Regions from separate parts of the Mesorhizobium sp. M1409 genome, predicted to be linked through region 1. Evidence: riboswitches for the same ligand, from Rfam matches in the RefSeq annotation. Region 1 holds a riboswitch; the other holds the start of a gene.
What was found. A riboswitch is a leader RNA that binds a small molecule or an ion and turns the genes downstream of it on or off. The one in region 1 is predicted to bind S-adenosylmethionine.
Positions count from the first base shown of each region.

Region 2: another riboswitch for S-adenosylmethionine. It lies ahead of metX (homoserine O-acetyltransferase MetX); the one in region 1 lies ahead of NKG99_RS18925 (O-succinylhomoserine sulfhydrylase).

Region 1 covers NZ_JAMYKV010000023.1:86,562-94,070, reverse strand. The annotation lists gene mmsA (multiple monosaccharide ABC transporter ATP-binding protein) at 1-49, shown strand, start outside; gene mmsB (multiple monosaccharide ABC transporter permease) at 46-1,338, shown strand; gene araD1 (AraD1 family protein) at 1,545-2,537, shown strand; gene NKG99_RS18935 (ABC transporter substrate-binding protein) at 2,584-3,357, opposite strand; gene NKG99_RS18930 (2'-deoxycytidine 5'-triphosphate deaminase) at 3,459-4,553, opposite strand; SAM riboswitch at 4,636-4,713, shown strand; gene NKG99_RS18925 (O-succinylhomoserine sulfhydrylase) at 4,771-5,958, shown strand; gene NKG99_RS18920 (ceramide glucosyltransferase) at 5,973-7,124, opposite strand; gene apaG (Co2+/Mg2+ efflux facilitator ApaG/CorD) at 7,369-7,509, shown strand, end outside.
Region 2 covers NZ_JAMYKV010000012.1:130,053-137,561, reverse strand. The annotation lists gene NKG99_RS12865 (Stf0 family sulfotransferase) at 1-591, opposite strand, end outside; gene metW (methionine biosynthesis protein MetW) at 603-1,217, opposite strand; gene metX (homoserine O-acetyltransferase MetX) at 1,214-2,383, opposite strand; SAM riboswitch at 2,496-2,573, opposite strand; gene hisC (histidinol-phosphate transaminase) at 2,709-3,818, shown strand; gene NKG99_RS12845 (prephenate/arogenate dehydrogenase family protein) at 3,825-4,760, shown strand; gene NKG99_RS12840 (sugar kinase) at 4,768-5,691, opposite strand; gene NKG99_RS12835 (DUF2125 domain-containing protein) at 5,702-6,700, opposite strand; gene NKG99_RS12830 (gamma-glutamylcyclotransferase) at 6,852-7,373, shown strand; gene NKG99_RS12825 (aldo/keto reductase) at 7,496-7,509, shown strand, end outside.

The DNA of each region.
Region 1 (7,509 bases):
GGAAAAAATAATGCGCGCCATCGTCCGGGGAGAAGGAAAAGCAGCATGAGCACCGAAAGCGCCCCCGCCCCGCAGAGCAAAGTCGCCGAAGACGTGCCGCAGCGTCCACGTATCGCCGTCTCGGCGCTGACGACGAACCTGCGCGAATACGGCCTGATACTGGCGCTGATCGCCATCATGGTGTTCTTCCAGTTCACCACCTCCGGAACGCTGTTCAAACCGGTGAACCTGAGCAATCTGGTGCAGCAGAACTCGTTCATCATCGTGATGGCGCTGGGCATGCTGCTGGTGATCGTCTCCGGCCATATCGATCTCAGCGTCGGCTCCGTCGCCGGCTTCATCGGCGCATTGGCGGCGATGATGATGGTCATCTGGCCGCTCGGGCCGTTCAGCAATCCGCTGGTGGTGTCGATCATCTGCCTCATCGTGGGTGGCGCGATCGGCGCGGCGCAAGGCTACTGGATTGCTTATCACCGAATACCGAGCTTCATCGTCACGCTGGCCGGCATGCTGATCTTCCGCGGCATCTGCCAGGCGCTGCTGGGCGGCGGATCCTCGGTGGGACCACTTCCCGACGGCTTCAAGGCCCTCAGCTCGGGCTTCATCCCGGATGTCATCGGGCCACTGACGCTCATCCCGCCGACGGTGAACGCGGCCGGCAAGACCATTATCGGCAGCGGCCTGACGCTGCACATGACGACGATCGTGCTGGGCCTGATCGCTGTGCTGGCCTACGCCTATTTCGGGCTGAGGACACGACGCAAACGCGAACGCCATGGCTATGAGGCCGAGCCCTTTCCCCTGTTCGTCATCAAGACGCTGGTGGGTAGCGCGCTGGCGCTGTTCCTGGTCTACCAGTTCGCCAGCTACAGGGGCCTGCCGGTGGTGCTGCTCGTCATGGGCGTGCTGATCTCGCTGTTCGTCTTCGTCACCAAGCGCATGACCATCGGCCGCCGCATCTATGCGATGGGCGGCAACGCCAAGGCCGCGCAGCTGTCAGGCATCAAGACAGAACGGCTGACGCTGATGGTGTTCGTCAATATGGGCGTGCTGTCGGCACTTGGCGGCCTGATCATCGCGGCGCGGCTGGGACAGGCGGTGCCGGCTGCCGGCCTCGGTAGCGAACTCGATGTGATTGCCGCCGTCTTCATCGGCGGCGCCTCGGCGATGGGCGGCGTCGGTCAGGTCATCGGCGCGGTGGTCGGCGGCTTCATCATGGGCGTGATGAACAACGGCATGTCGATCATGGGCGTCAATGTCGACTGGCAGCAGGTCGTCAAAGGCCTGGTGCTGCTCGGCGCCGTGATCTTCGACGTCTACAACAAGAACAAGGTTTGACGGGCCAGCGAGGCAACGAGGAAAGCATACGGGTCTAGATCGCGATGCTGCCGGCAACCCGCCGGCGTCAAGAAGTCCCTCGGGGACCAAGCTCGCGGGCGCAATCCGGACGACGAGTTCAACCCGTGGCGCGGCGAGGTCCGAGCCGCGCGGGTTAGGGTTTGCCAAACGGCAACCGGGCCAAGACAAATGAGAGAGGATTCATCATGCTGATCTCCCAGATTCTCGATGACGCCGAGACCATCCGTGTCGTTGCCCGCAACGGCGGCAAGACCCGGATCATCAACGGCGCCCGCAGCGTCTACTCGCTGGCGATGGAGGCCGCGCGTACCGGCGTCGGTCTCGTCGCGCTGATCGAACGCAAGGGGCTTGGCGAAACGGTCGATCTCGAGGCGGCCTACAAGAAAGGACGGCTGCTGTCGCCGATCAACCATCCCGACCCGGCGCATCTGCACCTGACCGGCACCGGACTGACGCATCTCGGCTCAGCCGCGACACGCGATTCCATGCACAAGAAGCTCAGCGCCGACGGCGAGGAGCAGCTGACCGATTCCATGAAGATGTTCCGCATGGGGCTGGAGGGCGGCAAGCCCGCGAAAGGCCAGATCGGCGTGCAGCCGGAATGGTTCTACAAGGGCAACGGCACGATGGCGGTGGCGCCAGGTGCGGCGCTCTTGTCACCGGCTTTCGCCAAGGACGCCGGCGAAGAGCCCGAGGTGGCCGGCATCTACGTCATCGGCGATGACGGCGCACCGTTCCGCGTCGGCTTCACCCTGTCGAACGAGTTTTCCGACCACGTCACCGAACGCGTGAATTATCTGTTCCTCGCCCATTCCAAGCTGCGCAACGCTTCGTTCGGGCCGGAGATCCTGATCGGCGACCTGCCGTCCGATATCAGAGGCACCTCGCGCATCTTGCGCGACAACGACGTGCTGTGGGAAAAGCCGTTCCTGTCCGGCGAAGCGAACATGTCGCACACCATCGCCAATCTCGAACATCACCACTTCAAATATGCGGCTTTCCGCCAGCCGGGCGACGTGCATGTGCACATGTTCGGCACGGCGACGCTGTCCTTCGCCGACGGCATCAGTACTGAAGCCGGCGACGTGTTCGAGATCGAGGCCAAGGATTTCGGCCTGCCGCTGCGCAATCCGCTCGAGATCGAGCAGCCGGTGAAGGTGGCGGTGAAGGCGCTTTGAAAGGGTGATCTCCCCCCAAGGGGAGGAGATCGGCAGCTTCGACGTCTCAATAAATATCGAAGTCGAAATACTTGGCCTGGATCTTCTTGTAGGTGCCGTCGGCGACGATCGCGTCGATGGCCGCATTGAGCTTGTCGCGCAATGCCGTGTCTTCCAGGCGGACGGCAATGCCGGCTTGTGTCTCCGTGCCCTTGACGTCACCGACCAGTTTGCAGCAGCCGTCGCTTGCCTTCTTCAACCAATCCATCAGCACGAACTTGTCCGAGATCACGGCGTCTAGCCGGCCGTTGGTCAGGTCGGTGATCGCTTCTTCCTGGGTCGGGTAGAGTTTTGCCTCGGCGCCCGCCTTGCCATAGGTATTCTGGGCATAGTCGGCCTGCGTGGTCGAGGCCTGGGCGCCGACCGTCTTGCCTGCAAGGGCCGCCGGTTCGGTCGAGGTGAGATCGCTGTCCTTCGGCGCCACCAGAGCGAGCGGTGTCGTATAATATTTGTTGGTGAAAGCGACCTGCTTCTTGCGCTCCTCGGTGATGCTCATCGAGGCGATGATGGCGTCGAACTTCTTCGCCTGCAGGGCGGGAATGATGCCGTCCCAGTCCTGGGTAACGATTTCGCACTCGACCTTCATCTGCGCGCACAGCGCGTTGGCGATGTCGATATCGAAGCCTTCGACCTTGCCGTCCGCTGTAATGGTATTGAATGGCGGATAGGCGCCCTCGGTGCCTATCTTGATTTTCTCAGCTGCCTGCACCGACAGAGAGCTGGCCGCCATCACCAGCATGGCAGCGCCCGCCGCCGATATGATCCGTTTCGAAATCTGCATTTTCTTGGTTCCCCTTGAACGCCGCCAGCCTGACGACCAGAAAGGCAGCCAAGCATGGCGAGCCGGCGCAGGCAAGTATTTTGCCAGCTGGCAATGGGGGTTCAGCGCGCGGGGCGGAAATGCTTGGACAGCTTCAAACCCTGCGCCTGGTAGTTGGAGCCGAGATCGGTGCCATAGAGTGCCCGTGGCCGCTTCAGCATGTGCTCGTAGACCAGCCGGCCGACGATCTGGCCATGGTCGAGGATGAACGGCACTTCGTGGCTGCGCACTTCCAGCACCGCCCGGCTGCCGGTGCCACCGGACGCCGAGTGGCCGAAGCCCGGATCGAAGAAGCCGGCATAGTGGACGCGGAATTCACCGACCAGCGGATCGAAGGGCGTCATCTCGGCGGCGTAGAGCGGCGGCACATGCACCGCTTCCTGGCTCACAAGAATATAGAATTCATCGGGGTCGAGCACCAGTTCGCCAGCGCCGCTCTTGTGGATCGGCTCCCAGAAGTCGACGACCTCCTGCGCGGCGCGCTTGTCGACGTCGATGAGACCGGTGTGATGCTTGCCGCGGTAGCCGACAAGGCCGTTTCGATCGCCGTTGAGGTCGATCGACAGCGCGATGCCGCCGCCGGAAATGTTGGGCGGCTCGGTGGCAACCAGGATCTGCGCGCGATGCAACTGGTGAAGTTCGGCTTCCGACAGCAGCGCATTGCCGGTGCGGAAACGGATCTGCGACAGTCGCGAACCGGTGCGCGCGACGATCGGGAAGGTGCGCGGGCTGACCTCCAGATAGAGCGGACCATGATAGCCGGCGGCGATCTTGTCGAACTCGTGGCCGCGATCGGTCATGACGCGGGTGAAGATGTCGAGCCGCCCGGTCGAGCTCTTGGGATTGGCCGAGGCCGAAATGTCCGCCGGCAATGCCAGGCTTTCGAGCAAGGGCACGATATAGACGCAGCCGGTCTCCAGCACCGCGCCCTCGGCCAGATTGATCTCGTGCAGCTTCAGCCGGTCGAGCTTTTCCGAGACCTTGTGGTTGGGGCCCGGCAGGAAGGAGGCACGCACCCGCCAGGCCTTGTCGCCGAGCCGGAGATCGAGGCTGGCCGGCTGGATCTGGTCGGCATCGAGCGCACGTGCCGACTTCAGCGCGCCGGACTGGAAGAGCGCCGAAATGTCCTGATCTGGAAGAATGCCTGTTTGCCGCAAAGCCGGCTCCGCTGCAACGCCGCTGGTACAAACCTCTTAATCAAGCCGGCAATTGACGCAAGCGTGGCGCGGGTCTAAAGGGTCGTTATCCCGTGGTGATTTGGCCGGTCGGCTTGCAGCCACGTTAAACAAGTCGCTAAAGGACCGTCGGGCCGCAAGGCCGTATGGACCGGTTGCGACTTTCGCGGCCGGTTTTTTTGTGTCTGGAAGAAGAGCGATGAGCACCAACAAGCGCAACTGGAAGCCTCAAACGGCACTCGTGCACAGCGGAACGCTGCGTTCCGGTTTCGGCGAAACGTCGGAAGCGATTTACCTCACCCAGGGCTACGTCTATGAAACGGCGCAGGCCGCCGAAGCCCGTTTCAAGGGCGAGGAGCCGGGCTTCATCTATTCGCGCTACGCCAATCCGACCGTCGACATGTTCGAAAAGCGCATGTGCGCGCTCGAAGGTGCCGAGGACGCCCGCGCCACCGCCTCCGGCATGGCCGCGGTGACGGCAGCGCTGCTGTGCAGCGCCAAGGCCGGCGACCATATCGTGGCGGCGCGCGCGCTGTTCGGCTCCTGCCGCTGGGTGGTCGAGACGCTGGCGCCAAGATACGGCATCGAGGCGACGCTGGTCGACGGCACCGACATCGCCAATTGGGAAAAGGCGGTCAAGCCGAACACCAAGCTGTTCTTCCTGGAAAGCCCGACCAACCCGACGCTGGAAGTGGTCGACATCGCCGCGGTTGCCTCGCTCGCCAATTCGATCGGCGCCAGGCTGATCGTCGACAATGTCTTCGCCACGCCCTTGCAGCAGAAGCCGCTGCAACTCGGCGCCCACATCGTCGTCTATTCGGCGACCAAGCACATTGACGGCCAGGGGCGCTGTCTCGGCGGCGTCATCCTGTCGGACAAGAAGTGGATCGACGAGAACCTGCACGATTATTTCCGCCACACCGGGCCCAGCCTGTCGCCCTTCAACGCCTGGACGCTGCTGAAGGGGCTGGAAACGCTGCCGCTGCGCGTGCGCCAGCAGACGGAAAGCGCGGGCCGGATCGCGGATTTCCTCGCCGAGCGGCCGGAAATTGCCCGCGTCATCTATCCCGGCCGCGCCGACCACCCGCAGGCCGATATCGTCAAGAAGCAGATGTCGGGCGGCTCGACGCTGATCTGCCTTGACGTCAAGGGCGGCAAGCAGGCGGCCTTCGCCTTGCAGAACGCGCTCGACATCGTGCTGATCTCCAACAACCTCGGCGACGCCAAGAGCCTGATCACCCATCCGGCGACGACGACGCACAAGAACCTGAGCGACGAAGCGCGTGCCGAGCTCGGCATCGGGCCGGGCACGCTCAGACTGTCCGTCGGCCTGGAAGACACCGACGATCTGCTTGAGGATATCGAACAGGCGCTGAAGGCCTCGTAAGAGGGCTTTGGCTTTCAGGCGCCGGACGGCGTCTCTTCCAGCTCGGCCGCCTTGGTCCCGATGGTCATCGCGTTGCCGCGCCAGTCGACGGCACCGCCGAGCCAGCCGCGTGCCCACATCGCCGGCAGGATCAGGTCGCGGGCCATGATCGCGGCAACCATGCGTCGCGACAGGTACCAGCCCTTGGACCAGGCCAGGGCGCACTCGGGAAGGTAGAAGGCCGCCAGCACGGCAATGGCGGTTGCCCAGAGGCTGAAGCCGGCGCTTGCCGCCGCAATCAGCGCCAGCACCAGCGGCACCGCCGCGCCAGTCAGGATTTCGGGTGCGAAGAACAGCGGGAAGGTGACGCGGCGCAGGCGCGCCCAACGGGCCTGACGTGACCAGATCTCGTCGAACGTGCGCCGGCCAAGCGGCTGTTCGAAGGGCGCGGCGACGAGATTGACGCGCAGGCCGAGGCCGTTGACCAGCTTGGTCGCGGCGGCGTCCTCGGCGATCTCGGCGGCCAACGCGCGGATGCCGCCATTGGCGTCGAGCATCGGCTTGTTCCAGAGCATGCTCTTGCCCTGGGCAAAGCCAAGGCCAAGCGCCTCGCCGGCATATTGCCAGCGCGCCTGCAGCGTGTTGAGGAAAGCGCATTCGACTTCAGCCCAGAAGCCGGCCGGCCGCGAGCCGATCGGCGTCGAACAGACAAGGCCGGTGTCGGGCCGCCATGCAGCCATCAGGTGCTGGATGTAGTCTCTCGGCATCAACACGTTGGAATCGGCCAGGACGACCCAGTCGTGCCGCGCCGCTTCCCAACCCTTGACGCAATTGTTGAGTTTCGGATTGGCGCTGAAGCGGTCGTCGCCGATCATCAGCCGGGCCGGCACCTTGGGAAACCGGGCAATCGCCCTGTTTATCGGTTTGACTACCGGATCGTCGGCATGGGCGACGCAGAAGATCAGCTCGTAGCGCGGCCAATCAAGCGAGAAGGCGCGCTCCAGCGTCTCGTGCGTGAACGGTTCAATGCCACGCGACGGCACGATGATCGACACCGGCCGCGGCTTGCCGGTCGGCGGCGCGATAATGCGGCGCCGTTTCAGACGCGAAGCGGCAAGCACGATGCTGGCGAGATTTGAGAGGATAAGAGCAATTGAAAGCGTGGCGGCTATGAGAGTGAGTTCCATCGAGATCCGGTCACTCCAGAAAACCGGTCCGCCAGAACAATCTGGCTGGCATGACGACCGATTTCAACAGTTCGACAGAGCGCCCGAGTCGCGCGGCACTGGTCGGCGCACACCATCATTGTCGTGTGTCACTTAAATGACATTCTTTGCCGGCACCTGCCGTTCGGTAGGCAATGAAAGGACGCGCACCGTTGACCAGCCTGCAAGGAGCGCCGAAAGATACTGGATTGTTTTGGAGCTGCTTATGTACAGCACCGTCACGCGCAACATCGAAGTGCAGGTCAGGCCGTTCTATCTGGAGGACCGTTCGGATCCGTCCGAGAACCGCTATGTCTGGGGCTATCAGATAACGATCGACAATCAGTCGGACGATTCCGTCCAGCTG
Region 2 (7,509 bases), on a different contig from region 1:
CTCAAGGCTGGCCTGTGGATTTGCCAAGAGTTCCTCGTATGTCAAGGACAGGAAAGACAATCCGTTTTTTGCAAGCCAGATGTCCCACGACAGATTCTCCAGCACGATTTTTTCAAGGGCCTCCGCTATCGATGCGCCGTCATAGCGTGGTGAGTTCTGAACAGCCTCAGTAGAGCGAAACCGACCGGTCTGACGAGCGCGTGACCAAGAGATTGCCTGACCAAGGAGATCGCGGCGAGTCAAGCGCACGTAGTGCAGTCCTGGAAGGCTGGCTGGGAGATCCACAGTCTTGGCCACCTGCAAAAACTGGCTTGCAAACAGTTTGGCAGCGTAAATTCCAGAGGGAGACCGCCCATCTTTCAATGCACGCAAAACCTGGGCACGGGGATCGCGAGGATAGTTCGGCATTGCGAGAACACGGCGGCCACCGAACCACTCGAGGGGGTTGCCAAGCTCGGTGGCCGCCATCAATCCGGCCAGATGATTGCTGCCGCTGCGCGGTGAGGTGCAGATGAGAATTCCGGCTTTCAACCCAGCCAGCATTTCCGGCGGGATTTCAACTGGCAGAGGGCGCCTACGAAAAAGATGCATGGCGATCAAGACTACCGCTTCAGCAAGAACACAGCCTGCTGGCCGAAGAAATTCCAGAACCACCACGGCATCGACAGGCCGATCTTCTGGCCATTGGCGTCGAGTGCGGTTGCTTTTTCCACGGTTGCGCCGAGTTCGTCGCACAGATTGACGAAGTCGCGGATGGTGCAGAAATGGATATTGGGCGTGTCGTACCAGGAATAGGGCAAGTCCTTGGTCACCGGCATGCGGCCGTTGAGGAACAGCGAAAGGCGCACGCGCCAATGGCCGAAATTGGGGAAGGACACGATCGCCCGGTTGCCGATCCTGAGCAATTCGTCGAGCACCAGCTTCGGGTTGCGGGTGGCCTGCAGCGTCTGCGACAGGACGACGAAGTCAAAGCCCTTGTCGGGATAGAATTCGAGGTCCTTGTCGGCATCGCCCTGGATGACCGAGAGGCCGCGCGCCACGCATTCGTTGACGCCGCGCTGCGACAGCTCCAATCCCCGGCCATCGACCTGCTTGCTGTCTTGCAGCAATTCGAGCAGCGAGCCGTCGCCCGAGCCGACATCGAGCACGCGGGACCGCGGCGGGATGAGATTGGCGACGACCTCGAGGTCGACACGCTGGTCGCGGTTGACGCTCATTGGCTCAATCCTCTCGCCCGGGCCGCCGAGCCGATGAAGCCATTGATGGCGGCAAACAGTTCCGGCTCGTCGAGCAGGAAAGCATCGTGGCCGCGATCGGTCTCGATCTCGACGAAGGATACCGACGCGCCGGCCGCGTTGAGCGCATGCACGATCGAGCGGCTCTCCTCGGTCGGAAACAGCCAGTCCGAGGTGAAGGACACCAGGCAGAAGCGGGTTTTGGTGCCGGCAAAGGCGTCGGCCAACCGGCCGCCATGGTCGGCGGCGAGGTCGAAATAGTCCATCGACCGGGTCATGTAGAGGTAGGAATTGGCGTCGAAGCGATCGACGAAGGTCATGCCCTGGTGGCGCAGATAGCTCTCGATCTGGAAGTCGGCGTCGAAGCCGAAGGTCAGAGCTTCGCGATCCTGCAGGTTGCGGCCGAATTTCCGGTGCAGGGCGGCCTCCGACAGATAGGTGATGTGGGCGGCCATGCGCGCCACCGCCAAGCCCTTTTCCGGGCGTTTGCCGTGTTCGAAATATTTGCCGCCATGCCAGTCCGGATCGGCCATGACAGCTTGCCGGCCGACCTCGTGGAAGGCGATGTTCTGCGAGGAATGGCGCGCACCGGTGGCGATCGGCAGCGCCGAGAAGACGCGCTCCGGGTAGCTCGACGCCCATTCCAGCACCTGCATGCCGCCCATCGAGCCGCCAAGCACGCAGAACAGCTTTTCGATGCCGAAATGGTCGATCAGCATCTGCTGCGCGCGCACCATGTCGCGGATGGTGATGATCGGCAGGTCGAGCCCATAGGGTTTGCCGGTGGCGGGATTGGTCGAGGCCGGTCCGGTGGAACCCAGACAACCGCCGATGACGTTGGAGCAGATGACGAAGAAGCGGCTGGTGTCGATGATCTTGCCGGGGCCGATCAGCACCTCCCACCAGCCCGGCTTGCCGGTCACCGGATTGGTGCTGGCGACGTGCTGGTCGCCGGTAAGCGCATGGCAGACGAGGATGGCGTTGGAGCGGGCGTCGTTCAGCGTGCCATAGGTCTGGTAGGCGATCTGGAACGGCGACAGCAGCGTACCGGCGTCCAGCTTGAGCGGTTTGTCAGGCCCAAAACGCAAAACCGGGCTCGATGGCTGGTCGGCCTCGTTGTTGGTTTTGCGAGCACGCAGAGCGGCCATTGCATCCATCTCACACCTTGATCCCTGCACCGTGCTTTTCGAAAATCGATGCCGATGCGGTATCCGGCCGGCGCGGACAACAAAAAACCGGCATTGCAGTCGCAAAGCCGGTTACAGGATGCAAACGGCCCTTTAGCAAGTTGTTTAACGTGGCTGCAAGCCGACCGGCCAAATCACCACGGAAGTTCGCACCCTTCTAGGCCCGTGGCGTGCTGGCGTCAACGGCCAGCCTTTGTCCCGAGGCGGTCACCTCTCGACATTGCGGGCCACGGCTTGTATTTCCGCTGCGGCTTCCCTGAGGAGCGTTCTCGACGGATTTTACGACATGAGCCAGACACCGGACAAGGCACGTCCAACCCCGCGCGCGGGCATCATGGACATCGATGCCTATGTGCCGGGCAAGAGCACGGCGCCCGCCGGCATCGCCAAGGTCTACAAGCTGTCATCGAACGAGAACCCGCTCGGTCCGTCGCCAAAGGCGATCGAAGCCGCGCGCGAGATTGCCGGAAAGCTCGATATCTATCCCGACGGCACCGCCAGGCGGCTGCGCGAAGCGATCGCCGAAGTGCATGGCCTGAACCCGGCCAACATCATCTGCTCGAACGGCTCCGACGAGATCCTCGGCCTGCTGGCGCAGACTTATCTGGCGCCCGGCGACGAGGCTGTCATCACCGAACACGCCTTCATGGTCTACAAGATCTACATCCAGTCGGCGGGTGCCGTTCCGGTGACGATCAAGGAAAAAGACGAGCGCGCCGACATCGACGCCATCCTGGCCGCCGTCACGCCGCGCACCAAGATCGTGTTCCTCGCCAATCCCAACAACCCGACCGGCACCTATGTGCCGTTCCAGGAGGTGCGCCGGCTGCACTCAGGTCTGCCCAAGCACGTGCTTCTGGTGTTAGACGCGGCCTATGCAGAATATGTCCGCCGCAACGACTACGAAGCCGGCATCGAGCTCGTCGGCAGCGCCGAGAACGTGGTGATGACCCGCACTTTCTCCAAGATCGGCCTTGGCGGGGCGCGGATCGGCTGGATGTACGGGCCGATGCACATCGTCGACGCAATCAACCGCGTGCGTGGCCCCTTCAACGTCAATGCAACGGCGATCGAGGCCGGCATCGCGGCGATCCGCGACCGCGCCCATATCGAGCGCAGCATCGCGCACAACGAGACCTGGCTGGCATGGCTGAGCGAGGAGTTCACAAAGCTTGGACTGCGGGTGACGCCGAGCGTCGGCAATTTCGTCCTCGTTCATTTTCCCGAGGACAACAAACATTCCGCAGCTGCGGCGGACGAGTATCTAACGGCGCGCGGCTATATATTGAGGCGCGTTTCCGGCTACGGCTTTCCCAACGCGCTGCGCATGACCGTCGGCACCGAAGAGGCCAATCGCGGCGTTGTCGCCGCACTCACGACATTCCTGAAAAGCTAGAACACCATGACATCACCGATGTTTGAAAAGATCGCGCTGGTCGGCATCGGCCTGATCGGCTCGTCGCTGGCCCGCGTCATCCGCCGCGAGGGTCTGGCCCACCACGTCGCTATCTCGACCCGCAGTGCCGCGACGCTGGCGCGAGCGAAAGAACTTGGGCTGGGCGATAGCTACACCACCGATGCGAAGGAGGCGGTTCGCGATGCCGATCTGGTCATCGTCTCGGTGCCGGTCGGCTCGTCCGGCACCGTGGCCGAGGAAATCGCACCGGCGCTGAAGCCGGGCGCGATCCTGACCGATGTCGGCTCGACCAAGGCATCCGTCATCGCGCAGATGCAGCCTTATGTGCCGGCCGGCGTCCACTTCATTCCCGGTCATCCGCTGGCGGGCACGGAAAAATCCGGCCCCGATGCCGGGTTCGCCGACCTGTTCGACAATCGCTGGTGTATCTTCACGCCGCTGCCCGATACCGACCCGGACGCGCTGGCACGGCTGTCGGAATTCTGGCGCCGCTGCGGCGCCAACATCGACACGATGGATCCCCAGCATCACGACATGACGCTGGCCATCGTCTCGCATCTGCCGCACATCATCGCCTACAACATCGTTGGCACCGCCGATGATCTGCAGTCGGTAACCAAGTCCGAGGTGATCAAATATTCGGCTTCCGGCTTTCGTGACTTCACGCGTCTTGCCGCCTCCGACCCGACGATGTGGCGGGATGTGTGCCTGCACAACAAGGATGCCATCCTCGAAATGCTGGCGAGGTTCTCGGAAGATCTGGCGTCGCTGCAACGCGCGATCCGCTGGGGTGACGGCGAAAAACTCTTCGACCTGTTCACCCGCACCCGCGCCGTGCGCCGCTCGATCATCGAGGCCGGCCAGGACATCGACGTGCCCGATTTTGGCCGCCAGGCGGTCGAACACCCGGCAAAGACCTAAGTCTGTTTCAGGCGGGCCAGGTCGCGGCAACCATGGCCAAAGTCTCGGCGCGGTCCGGGGCACCAAGCCTGCCGCCGAAGTGTAGGCATTTGAGCGCGGCGGCCGCACTGGCAAAGCGCAGCGCCTGCTCGACCGGCATGGCTTCGGCCATCCCCACGGCGAAGGCGCCGTGAAAGACATCGCCGGCCGCCAATGTGTCGACCGCTTTGATTCTCGGCGCCGCGACGTGGCGCACACAGCCTGCGGAACGGTCGTGCCACCAACTCCCCGCCGCGCCGCCAGTCACCGCGACAAAGGCGTCGGTGCGGCTGGCGAGATCGGCGCAAGCCGTTTCCGGATCGAGCGCCTGGCCGCAGACAATGCGCGCCGCCGGCTCCGATGCAACGATGTGCGTGGCGAGCGGCAACAGCTGTTCCAGGACCTCCAGCGGCGCGGTGTCGGCATCGAGGATCGCCGGCCGACCATCGGCGCGCGCCGCCTTCAGGGCAAGTGCTGCCGCACCTGGCCAGCGGACATCGACCAGTACGGCATCGAATGCGGAGAGGTCGGCGACCGGCAAGGCTTCGGGATCGGCCTGGGCAAGCCTGTCATAGAACGGCACGATGATGCGCTCGCCATGCGCGTCGACCAGAATCGAGGCCAGCGCCGAGCGGGCGCCTCTGACGCGGCGCACAAAGGTGCAATCGACGCCTTCGGCCTCGACGCTGGCGATGAGCTGGTCGGCGATGACATCGTCGCCGGCGCTCGCCCACAGCGATACCTCGGCGCCCAGGCGATGGGCGGCGCAGGCAGCGCTGGTGGCCATGCCCGAGGCGATCTGGACGCCGTCGGAGGCGATGAACTTGCCCTGATGCACGGGCAGTGTCTCGACACGCAGGATGGTGTCGAGCGTCAGCGCGCCGACGCTTAGAAGTTTTGCCGGTCTGTTCATACTGGGATGCTTAATTGAGCGGCTTGATCTTGCCCAGTGGGATGAAGCCGAACGAGGCCTTGCCCTTGACCACCTTGAGCGGCATCGACGGTTCGTTGCCGAGCACCGCCAGGGCAGAAAAGCCCTGCTCGATCTGGCTTTTCTGCTCGGGTATGGCGGCACCGAGGATGGCCGCCACCGCCTTCGGGTCCTTCAGCCTGATCATCAGATCGGCGTTGACCAGGCCCTCGGCATCGACCGAGAGCGGTCCCGAAACAGTGATGCGCGCCGTCCCCGACGACAGGTCGAGGTTGCGGATTTCGATCGCCTGGCCGCGCAGGCTTTTCACCTGCGTGCCAATCAACGCGACGCCGTTCTTCAGCGTTGCGTCGCCGCTGGCATCGAGCGCCGGCAGCACGCGCCCGCCGATCGCGCCGGGGTCGATCTCGAGATCGCCGAAACTGCCGAGATAGTCGATGTCCGACCCATTCGGCCGCAGTTGGCCGGCCGCCTTGCCGGCGCTGAACAATTGCACCGGGTCGGTATCGTCGGCCGGATCGGTCTGGCCGGACAGGCCCTCCGCCTCCAGGGCAATCCGCTGCGGTAGCGGCCACCACAATTTGACGTTGGCCTGCAGATTGTCCCAGTCGATCCACAGCGGCGCCATGCCTGGAACGGAAGTCCTGAGCGGGCCGCGCAGATTGGCAACCGGTGACAGAGGCTGGATGATCTGGGCGGCTGCGTTGAAGCTGCCGGCCGAAGCGGCGATGTTCCTGGCATCGTCCTCGTAAGCCAAATTGTCGCAGGAGACGGTAAAGCTCAGGGGATAGCCGCTGACCTGGAGGTTGGCGCAGCCGGCTTCGACGCCAGTTTTGTTCAGCGTGGCAACCGCCTTGTCGGCCTCGCTCCTGACCCGGTCAGCCAGATAGAACCAGCCGCCGCTGTAGATGGCAAACAGCACCACGACGAGCGCGGCAAGCCACAACAGGCGGCGACGTTTACTCGGCTGGCGTTCGTCACTTGACGTCATGCTTTGGCTCTCGTTAACGCATGGGTGTTGCGGACGGACAGTCGATCCCGCCAACAATAGGTAGACAGAGACGAATAGGTAGACGGGGACAGGCGGAAAAGACACCGGTCCCGGTGCGGTGTTGGCATCTTTTGCAATCAGGCGCGGCGATATGGGCGATTTTTGGGTGTTTGGCTATGGTTCGCTGATCTGGCGGCCGGGTTTCGCGCATGTCGAGACACAGCGTGCCCGCCTGCATGGCTACCGGCGCTCGCTTTGCGTCTATTCCTTCGTGCATCGCGGCACGCGTGAACGGCCGGGGCTGGTGCTCGGCCTAGATCGTGGCGGCTCCTGCATCGGCTTGGCGTTCCGCGTTCCCGGCGACTTGCGCGACGAGGTCATCGCCTATCTGCGCGAGCGCGAATTGGTCACCAACGTCTATCTCGAGCGCTTGCTCAAGATTCGTCTCGACGGAGGCCGGACGGTCGAGGCGGTGGCCTATATCGTCGACCGCCAGCACGAGCAATATGCCGGCGCCCTCGACGCGGCGGAGGCGGCGGCCGTGGTGCGCGGTGCGGCCGGCCAGTCCGGCATCAACGAGGACTATGTGCTGAGCACTCTGGAGCACCTCGAGGCGCTGGGCATTCGCGACCACTGGCTGGAAGAGGTGGCGCGGCAGGTCGCGCCTTTGTGAAGCTGGCGCTGCGGAAAAAGGCGGCCAGGCTTTTGACCTCGATCGGTCAAGACCTAGGTTAGGCTCCGAACCTCAGCCCCGCGGGCGCCATTCGCCCGCCCCAATTATCCCGGAGATACGCCTTGCAGAAACGCCG